3 regions of the Isoptericola sp. NPDC019693 genome follow, and region 3 is predicted to be linked to each of the others. Evidence: predicted binding sites of a transcription regulator. Region 3 holds the regulator's gene; each other region holds the start of a gene.
What was found. The regulator LexA, encoded in region 3, represses DNA repair genes until DNA is damaged. The targets are predictions, from matches to a motif close to TCGAACANNTGTTCGA.
Positions count from the first base shown of each region.

Region 1: ACH436_RS12305 (DUF222 domain-containing protein) is a predicted target of LexA. The motif match lies at 1,931-1,946, and genes of this name have one in related genera.
Region 2: ACH436_RS13960 (DUF222 domain-containing protein) is a predicted target of LexA. The motif match lies at 1,563-1,578, and genes of this name have one in related genera.

Region 1 is NZ_JBIRXP010000003.1:700,013-703,239, forward strand. It holds gene ACH436_RS12305 (DUF222 domain-containing protein) at 1-1,911, opposite strand, end outside; gene ACH436_RS12310 (acetyl/propionyl/methylcrotonyl-CoA carboxylase subunit alpha) at 2,117-3,227, opposite strand, start outside.
Region 2 is NZ_JBIRXP010000004.1:321,642-324,868, reverse strand. It holds gene ACH436_RS13960 (DUF222 domain-containing protein) at 9-1,517, opposite strand; gene ACH436_RS13955 (S66 peptidase family protein) at 1,688-2,734, shown strand; gene ACH436_RS13950 (LacI family DNA-binding transcriptional regulator) at 2,929-3,227, shown strand, end outside.
Region 3 is NZ_JBIRXP010000005.1:95,265-98,491, reverse strand. It holds gene ACH436_RS15605 (ATP-dependent DNA helicase) at 1-1, shown strand, start outside; gene ACH436_RS15600 (L-lactate dehydrogenase) at 11-970, shown strand; gene lexA (transcriptional repressor LexA) at 1,035-1,862, opposite strand; gene ACH436_RS15590 (LysM peptidoglycan-binding domain-containing protein) at 2,139-2,468, shown strand; gene nrdR (transcriptional regulator NrdR) at 2,572-3,114, shown strand.

The DNA of each region.
Region 1 (3,227 bases), on a different contig from region 3:
GATCTCGGGGATCTCGGGGATCTCGGGGATCTCGGGGCCCGTGGGCGTGACGCGATGTCGGGTGGTCTCCACGGGTTCGGCTCGGGTGACGTGTCGGCGTCCGGTGGGGGAGGTCCATTGGAGGGTGCCGCCCCAGCCGGTGGGTCGGTGGGTGGCCCCGGTGGTGTCGACCTGTCTGACGTGCCAGGTCGACTGGTGCTTGATCACGTGGTGGCGGCGGCAGAGCATGGCCAGGTTGGTGGCGCTGGTGGCGCCGCCGTTGGCCCATGCCTGGGTGTGGTCGAGGTCGGCGCGGGTGGCGGGGTGGGTGCAGCCGGGGAAGCGGCAGGTGGTGTCGCGTGTGCGGACGAGGGCTTTGAGGTCGGCCGGCACGGTGTAGGTGGTGCGTCCGACGGACAAGACGGTGCCGGTCTCGGGGTCGGTGAGGATCCGTCGTAGTGAGGGTGCGAGGGCGGTGAGCTGTCGGGCCGTGTCCGGGTCGACGGGGACGTGGCCGTTCATGGTGGCGGGGGCGTCGGTGAGGCCGAGCAGGGTCAGGACCGGGACGGTGACGGTGACCTGCGGCCGGATGGAGCGGGCGAGAGCTGCCAGGGTGTGGTGCTGGGCAAACAGCCGGTCGTCGGTGGTGCCGGTTGCCGTGTGCTCGGCAGGGGCCGCGTCCGCGTCCTGATCCTCCGGCGATGCCTCGTGTGGCGCGCCGCGCCGCCCGCCGGGCTGGCCCCCGTGCTGGTCAGGGTGCGGACGAGTGTCCTGTCGCGTGTGCCGCGGGCCAGGGCCGGGCACCGCCGCGACGTCGAGGGTGCCGTCGTCCAGGAGGAGGGCGGCGAGGGTGTCGGCGCGGGCTTGGGAGAGGGTGCGGTGCTCACCGGTGCCGCTCGCGCTGGTGGCGTTGCTCATGCTCCCGCTGGTGCCGTTGCTCATGCTCGCGGTGGTGCTGGTGAGGTGTTGGGCGGTGCGGGTGAGGCGGTCGTAGGCGGCGTGGGCGAGGGGTGCGGGAAGGTGGGCGGACAGCCAGGCCATGCCGTCGTGTCCGTCGTCGAGCCAGACGGCGCGGTGCCGGGTGGCGTCGGTGTGGCGGACGTCGGCGGGGGTGGGGTGGGCGGTCTCGCGGGCTCGGCGTGCGCGCCTGGCGATCTGCGCGGGGGTGCAGGTGACCGTGCTCGCGCCGGTATCAGGATCGTTTGAGCTGGTCACGGCGGCCAGGACGGTGTGTTCGACGTGGGCTGCCTGGTCGGGGTCGAGGTCGGCGACGTGCTTGGTGATCGCGGTGGCGTGCCCCCAGGACAGGCGGCCTTCGTGCAGTGCGGCGAGGGTCGCGGGGGCCTTGGTGGTGAGGGTGTGGGCGTGGTCGGTCAGGGTGCCGGCGGCGTGTTCCCCGATGCGGAGGGTGGTGGCGACCTCGGCGGTGACGGCGCGGTGGGCGAGCTCGAGGCGGCGGGCCGACGGTGCGCGGCGGGTGGTGGGGTCGTCGGGGTCGAGCAGGTCGGCCTCCAAGGCCTCGGCCAGGCGGAGCGTGCGGGAGAGAAGGACGGCGCGCTCGGCGTGCAGGGTCGCGATCTGGGCATCGTTGGCGGTGAGCTGGTCCAGCACCCGGTCCAGGTCGGCCAAGGCCGGGCGGCCCGCAGGCACGGGTGCGGGTGCGGGCACAGGTACGGGTGCGGGTGCGGCTGCGGCTGCGGGAACGGGTGCTGACGCGGGTACGGGTGGTGCGGTGTCGGTCGCTGGCGGACGGTCCTCGCGTCGTGACTCTTCCTCGAGCAGCTCGCTGATCGACGGGGCCCACGACCGGGGCATCGCGGCGAGCCGGGCCGCCGCCGCCCCAAGGTCCACCACCGAGCTCACCCGGTCGCCGACGCCACCCGCCGCACCGGCGTCGGTGCCGGTCACGGGGTCGGGGAGCGTCGTCGTCATGCCCCCAGCCTAGCGGCGTTCGAACACCTGTTCTAGACCGTCGTCAAGATCTGTGGAAACCTGCGACGAGGGCGAGGCTGTCGCGCCGTGCCGGGGTGGCGGGATGTCGTTCGCCGCGTACGAGCCGGGGGCCATGGGTGAACCCCGGCCAGACGGTCCGATCCGCGCCGGCCGGCCGTGCGCATCGTCGGCCGGCCGGCCGGCGCTAGTCGACGATCTCGCAGATGGCGGCGCCGGCGGTGACGCCGTCGCCGGGGGCGGCGGACAGCGATCGCACGGTGCCGGCCTTGTGCGCCAGGAGCGGCTGCTCCATCTTCATGGCCTCGAGCACGACGACGAGGTCGCCCTCGGCCACCTGGGCGCCGTCCTGCACGGCCACCTTGACGATCGTGCCCTGCATGGGCGATGCGAGGGTCGCGCCGCTCGCGGCGGAGGACGCGCGGCCGTTGCCGCGGCGGGCGGGACGGCGGGCGGCGTTCGCGCGGCGCGCGCGCCCGGCGGCCACGCCGAGCCCGGCGGGCAGGACGACCTCGAGGCGACGGCCGCCGACCTCGACGACGACGCGCTCGGCGAGCTCCTCGACCGGCTCCTCGGCGTCGGGCGTCGGGGCGGGGGCGGCAGGGGCGAGGCGGCCGAGCTCGTCCGCGAAGTCCGTCTCGATCCAGCGGGTGTGCACGCGGAACGCCGAGCCGTCGGTCGGGACGAAGTCCTCCGCCTCCATGACGGCGCGGTGGAACGGCACGACGGTCGGGATGCCCGCGACCTCGAGCTCGCGCAGGGCGCGGCGGGCGCGCTGGGCGGCCTGCTCGCGGGTGGCTCCCGTGACGATCAGCTTCGCGATCATCGAGTCGAAGGCGCCGGAGACGGTGTCGCCCTCGACGACGCCCGTGTCGACGCGCACGCCCGGGCCGGACGGCCAGCGCAGCGTGGTCACGGTGCCGGGGGAGGGCAGGAAGCCCGCCGCCGGGTCCTCGCCGTTGATGCGGAACTCGAACGAGTGGCCGCGTGGCGTGGTGGAGTCGTAGCCCAGCGGCTCGCCGGCGGCGATGCGCAGCTGCTCGCGCACCAGGTCGATGCCCGTGACCTCCTCGGTCACGGGGTGCTCCACCTGGAGGCGGGTGTTGACCTCGAGGAAGGACAGGGTGCCGTCGGTGCCGACCAGGAACTCGCACGTGCCGGCGCCCACGTAGCCGGCCTCGGTGAGGATGGCCCGCGACGCGCGGTCCAGCTCGGCCTCCTGCTCCGGGGTGAGGAACGGCGCGGGCGCCTCCTCGACGAGCTTCTGGTGGCGGCGCTGCAGCGAGCAGTCGCGGGTG
Region 2 (3,227 bases), on a different contig from region 3:
CGGGCGACTCAGAACGGTGGCTCGGGGAGATCCGCGGGATCCGGTGGGATCAGCTCCCGGCCGGTGAGGTCCACAGGGTCGGCGACAGGGTCGCGAGAGACGCGTCCCGTCGGTGAGGTCCACACCAGGGTGCCGTCGGGCTCCTGTCGCACCCGCCAGCGCGTCTCGTGCTTCATCACGTGGTGGCGGCGGCAGAGGTGCGCCAGGTTGTCGGCCGTGGTCCCGCCGCCGTCGGCCCACGCGACCGTGTGGTCGACGTCGCAGCGTGCCGCGGGGCGCGTACAGCCCGGGAACCGGCAGGTGATGTCGCGGGCCTCCAGGTAGGTGCGCAGCGCAGCAGGGACGGCATACGTGCCGGCGTCGGTCGTCAGCAGCTCGCCGGAGACAGGATCGACCAGCAGCCGGCGCAGGGACGGCGCCTGGGCCGTGAGGAACGCGGCGACCTCGCAGCTGATCGCACCGTGGCCGGCCAGCTCTGCCGCCTCGTCCGTGCGGCCCAGCAGCGCCATGACCGGCACCGTGACCTGGACGCGCGGGGTGATCCGGCGGGTGTGGTCGGCAAGATCAGGGACGAGCCCGGCGGCCAGCTCGTCCGCCAGGCCCGGGGTGTCGGGCCCGGGGGTGCTCCGCCCTGCGGCGCTCGCGACGGGAGGCGTGGTGGCCGAGGGCCCCGCGCTGCCGTGGCGGGGAGCGGGCGAGGGCTCCGCCCCGGCCAGCAGCAGGGCGGCGCACGCGTCGGCGCGGAGCTGTGCGACGGTCCGCGAGTCCCCGGCCTCGCGGGCGGACCGCGCGGCGGCCGTCAGCCGGTCGAAGGCTGCGTGGGCGCTCGTGGCCGGAAGGTAGGCGCTGAGCCAGGCCATGCCGTCGGCCGCGGGGTCGACGAACACCGCGCGCTTCTGAGCGGCTCGGTCGTGCCGGAGGGTGAACGGTTCCGGGTGTGCCCGGTCACGGGCGCGCCGGAGGAAGGCCCGGAACTGGGCGGGGGTGGCCGTGGCGGCTCGCGGCAGCGCCTCGGCCTGCACGGCGGCCCGGGCCTGGGCGTCGGGGAGGTCGGCGAGCACGTCGGCCAGAGCCGTGGCGTGCCGGGCCCCGATCCGCCCGCGGCAGAGCTGGGCCAGCGTGGCGGCGCCCGACGAGGTCAGCATCCGCGCGGTCTCCACGACGTGGTCGGCCTGCTGTTCGGAGAGGTGCAGCGTGGTCGCGACGTCGGCGTTGAACGCCCGCCGGGCCAGCTCGTGCCGCCGGGACACACCTGCCCGCTGCACCCGCAGCTGTTCGCCCGCCAGCAGGTCCGGCTCGCACCGGACAGCCGCTCGACGGGCCCGCTCGACGGCGAGGAGCTTCTCACCCTCCAGGGCGTTGATCCGCGCCTGGAGGTGCGCCGCGTCGGTGAGGGCGGCCGCGACGTCGTGCACCGTCGTCGGGCCGCTCGGGGAGAGCACGCCGTCCCACGGGGAGGTCGTCACCGGCAGCTCGTCGAGCACGACGTCGGGCACACCGTCTAGCACAGCGGTCATGCTCGTCGTCACCACCTCTCTGTCGCTCGGGAACCTCGCTCCGGGTCGAACATGTGTTCGATCCTAGCCGTCGCCGAGGCCCTGTGGCCAGGCCCGACGTCCGCCTGTGGACAGACGCTCGGCGGCCAAATCTCGTTGCCGCGGCAGCCGGCGTCGGGCACAGTCCGCACATGACGATCCGCTACCCCCGGCCCCTGCGTCCCGGCGACACGATCGGGGTGACCGCGCCGTCAGCGGGCGTGGAGCCGCGGCTCCAGGCACGGCTGCGCCACGCGGCCGACGGAGTGCGGGCCGAGGGGTACGAGGTGCGCCTGGGGAAGACGCTCTCGGGTGCGGGGATCGTCAGCGCGCCTGCCGAGGTGCGGGCCGCCGAGCTCACCGCGATGCTCACGGACCCGGCGGTGCGCGCCGTCGTGCCGCCGTGGGGCGGCGAGCTCGCCACGGACCTGCTGGGTCGGCTCGACTGGGACGCGCTCGCTGCCGACCCGACGTGGCTGGTCGGTTTCTCCGACACCTCGACGCTCCAGCTGCCGCTGACCCTGCGCACGGGCGTCGCGACCCTGCACGGCCAGAACCTCATGGACACCCCGTACACCGTGCCCGACGGCGTCCTGGGCTGGTGGGAGGTCGCGGCGTCGGCCCGGGCGGGCGAGGCGCTGGTGCAGCGCTCGCCGCGGCGGTTCCGGTCGCGGTCGCAGGGCTGGGACGACTACGAGAACGAGCCCGAGGTGTCGACGTGGACGCTCGACGCCGAGGGCCCCTGGCTGCGTCTCGACGGCGCGGACCCGGCCGCGCCGGTGGACGTCCGGGGCAGGCTGGTCGGCGGCTGCCTGGAGACGGTGTCGTTGCTGGCCGGCACCCCGTACGGCGACGTGCGGCGGTTCGCGGCGGAGCACGCGCCCGAGGGGCTGGTCGTGTATCTCGACATCCTCGAGTGGGAGGCGCTCGAGGTCGGCCGGGCGCTGTGGGCGATGCGCCATGCCGGGTGGTTCGACGCCGCGCACGCGGTGCTGGTGAGCCGGACGTACGCGCCGGACTCGGAGGGCTTCACCCAGCACGACGCGGTGCGCGACGCGCTCGGTGACCTCGGGATCCCGCTGCTCGCCGAGGTCGAGTGCGGGCACGTGCCCCCGTACCTCGCGCTGGTGAACGGCGCGCTCGCGCGCGTGCAGCACGGGGCCGGCGCGTCGGTGATCACCCAGCGCCTGGTGCCGTAGCCGACGGTCCCGCGACATGGTCGAGCACGCCGTCGAGCACCGCGTCGAGCACGGCGTCGTGCGTGCGACGAGGCGCGACCGCGTCGACCAACGAACATGCCACCAGGGCTTGACTACGTAGTCAGCGCCGTGCCAGTCTCCCTCCCTATGACGGTCTGACTACGTAGTCAGGCTCCGGCGGCGAAGGAGCCAGGATGTCCGAGAGAGCACGCAGGGGAGCGGTGCGCCCGCCCGCCATGGTCGACGTGGCGCGGTTGGCCGAGGTGTCCCAGAAGACGGTGTCGCGCGTCGTCAACGGTGAGCCCAACGTCTCGGCGGACGTCCGCGAGCGCGTGCAGGCAGCCATCGAGGAGCTGGGCTTCCGGCCCAACGGTGCCGCCCGCGCCCTGGTCACCGCCCGCTCCCGGGTCATCGGGTTCGTCTCCACCGGCAGCGCCCTGTTCGGGCCGAGCCAGATGGCCGTCGGGGTCGAGCAGGCGGCGCGCGAGGCGGG
Region 3 (3,227 bases):
GCGTGGGGCCGTGAACGAGACACGCAGGACGACCAAGCTCGCGATCGTCGGCGCGGGCGCCGTGGGTTCCACCCTCGCGTACGCGGCGCTGGCCAGGGGTGCGGCGCGGTCCGTCGCCCTCCTGGACGTCAACCGCGCGAAGGTGGAGGCCGAGGTGCTCGACCTGCGGCACGGGGGCATGTTCATCCCCCAGGCCGAGATCGACGGCTCCGACGACGTCGAGGTCTGCCGGGGCGCCGACATCGTCGCGGTGACGGCCGGGGCCAAGCAGAAGCCCGGCCAGAGCCGCCTCGACCTGGCCGAGGCCACGGTCGGCCTCACCCGGTCCATCCTGCCGGGCCTCCTCGAGGTCGCCCCGGACGCGGTGTTCCTCATGGTGACCAACCCCGTCGACGTGGTCACCTATGCCGCCCAGGAGATCAGCGGACTGCCGCGGGGGCGGGTGTTCGGCAGCGGGACCGTCCTGGACTCGTCGCGTCTGCGCGACGCGCTGGCCCGCCACTGCGGGGTCGCGGTCGGCAACGTGCACGCGAACATCGCCGGTGAGCACGGCGACTCGGAGATCGTGCTGTGGAGCTCCGCCACGATCGCCGGGGTACCCCTGCTCGACTGGCGGCCCTTCCGGGGGCGCCCGCCGCTCGACGAGCCGGCCCGGCAGAGCATCGCGACCGACGTGGTCGAGTCGGCCTACCGCGTCATCGCCGGCAAGGGGGCGACCAACTATGCCGTCGGCCTGGCGGCGACCCGGATCATCGAGGCGGTCCTCAACGACGAGCACCGCGTGATGAACGTGTCCTCACGCCTCGACGACTTCTACGGCATCAGCGACGTCTGCCTGTCGGTGCCGTCGCTCGTCGACCGACGGGGTGTGGCGGAGACGATCGACACACCCCTGTCGGACGAGGAGATCGCCGGGCTGCGGACCTCGGCCGACAGCATGCGGGCCGTGCAGCGCCGGCTGGGCTTCTGACCGTGACGCGACCGCAGCCTGCCGTGCCCCGGGCACGGCAGGCTGCCGACGGGGTCGGCGCGGCTCAGAGGCTGCGCAGCACCGCCACGACCCGACCGAGCACCTGTGCCTCGTCGCCCTGGATGGGGGAGTAGGCCGCGTTCTGCGGCAGCAGCCAGGTGTGCCCGTCGGCCTGCTTGAACGTCTTGACCGTGGCCTCGCCGTCGATCATCGCGGCCACGACCTCGCCGTTCTCCGCCACCGGCTGGCTGCGCACGACGACCCAGTCGCCGTCGCAGATCGCGGCGTCGACCATCGAGTCGCCCGCGACCTTGAGCAGGAAGAGGTCGCCGTCGCCGACGACCTGTCGCGGGAGCGGGAAGACGTCCTCGACGACCTGCTCGGCGAGGATCGGGCCGCCCGCGGCGATGCGCCCGACCAGCGGGACGTAGGACGGCGCCTGCGCCGGCTGCGCGTCGGACGCGGCGACGGAGCCCGCGACGAAGCCGGGCGCGTCGCCGGCGTCCGAGGCGGCACCGTCGGTCGCGGAGGTCTCCGGGTCGACGACCTCGATCGCGCGCGGACGGTTCGGGTCGCGACGCAGGTAGCCCTTGCGCTCGAGCGTGGTGAGCTGGTGCTTGACGGAGGAGGGGCTCGCGAGGCCGACGGCCTCGCCGATCTCCCGCATGGTGGGCGGGTAGCCGCGCGCCTCCACCGAGCTGCGGATGGTCTCGAGGACCCGCCGCTGGCGCGGCGTCAGCCGGTCGGCGGCCGGCGAGAGCTCGCTCACCGAGGCCAGCGCCGTCGAGGAGGACCCCGCCGTCGTGGCCGCGTCCTCGGGGGTCTCGTCCTGGCCGACCCACGACGTCGCCGCCCTCGTGGACGCCGGCGCCTGGTCCCGTCCGCTCGTCATCGCGTTCTCCGTCCTCCAGGGGCGCGGCCCGCGGGCGGGCCGATGAAATCCGACAAACCTTCCATCGCGCTGCCGCCACTCTAGGCCAGTTCGCGCCCGACATCAAACATCTGTTCGATCGGGGCTCGACCGTGTCGCCTCGTCGTGGTACACCTAGTACAGCAGTTCGACGTACAGGTGTTCGACGAACGGATGTTCGACGGACCGGATGCTCGACGGGCCCGCCGCCAGGCGCGGCACCCACGTGGACCGACCGGAGGCAGGACGATGCAGAACGTGCGCAGCACCAGCGACGCTCACGGGTTCCTCGGGCTCGGAGGGCTCCGGCTGACCGGGCGGGGGCGGGTGGTTGTCGCCGCGCTCGTGCTCCTGGTGCTCGTCGGGGCGGGGCTGTTCGGCCAGCGCGCCATGGCCGGGTCCCCGGGGGCCGGCGTCGAGGTGCGGCTCCAGACGGTGGCCCCCGGCGACACGCTCTGGCAGTACGCGCAGCAGGTGCGCGACTCGGGCGAGGACCTGCGGGACGTCGTCGCCCAGCTCCGCGACCTCAACGGCCTGACCACGGCGGAGCTCCAGGCGGGCCAGGTCGTGGTGCTCCCGCTGGACTGACGTGCGCCGGGGCGGCGGAGCCCTGCTTGCGCGGACGGTCGCCCGCCGCTTACCTTGTCGGGCAGCCGGGCGCCGGTCCGGAGCCGAGCGCAGGAGACCAGCGATGCACTGCCCGTTCTGCCGCCACGCGGACTCGCGAGTCGTGGACTCGCGCACCTCCGACGACGGCGCCTCCATCCGACGTCGTCGCCAGTGCCCCGCCTGCCAGCGCCGGTTCACCACCATCGAGACCGCCAGCCTGTCCGTGGCGAAGCGCTCCGGGGTGACCGAGCCCTTCAGCCGGGACAAGGTCGTGGCGGGGGTCCGCAAGGCGTGCCAGGGCCGGCCCGTGAGCTCCGACGACCTGGCCGTGCTCGCCCAGAAGGTCGAGGAGACGCTGCGAGCATCCGGTCGCCCCGAGATCGAGGCGAACGAGGTGGGGCTGGCGATCCTCGGCCCCCTGCGGGAGCTGGACGAGGTCGCCTACCTGAGGTTCGCCAGCGTGTACCAGTCCTTCGAGTCCCTGGAGGACTTCGAGACCGCGATCACCTCCCTGCGCGCGGAGCACGAGGCCCGGGCGGCGGCGTCCGCCTCCGGCCCGGACGACCCCGGCGAGAGCCCGGCGGGCGAGCCCGCGGCAGCGGGACGCGGCACGGCGACGGACTGAGGCCGCCCCGCGCCCGGTCCTCGTGAAATGCCCTGGCGCCCGGGAGGCCGTCGCGGCATCCTGGACGGCACCAGGTGCTGCGCGGTCCGCCGTGCGAGCACGTCCACCCCGAC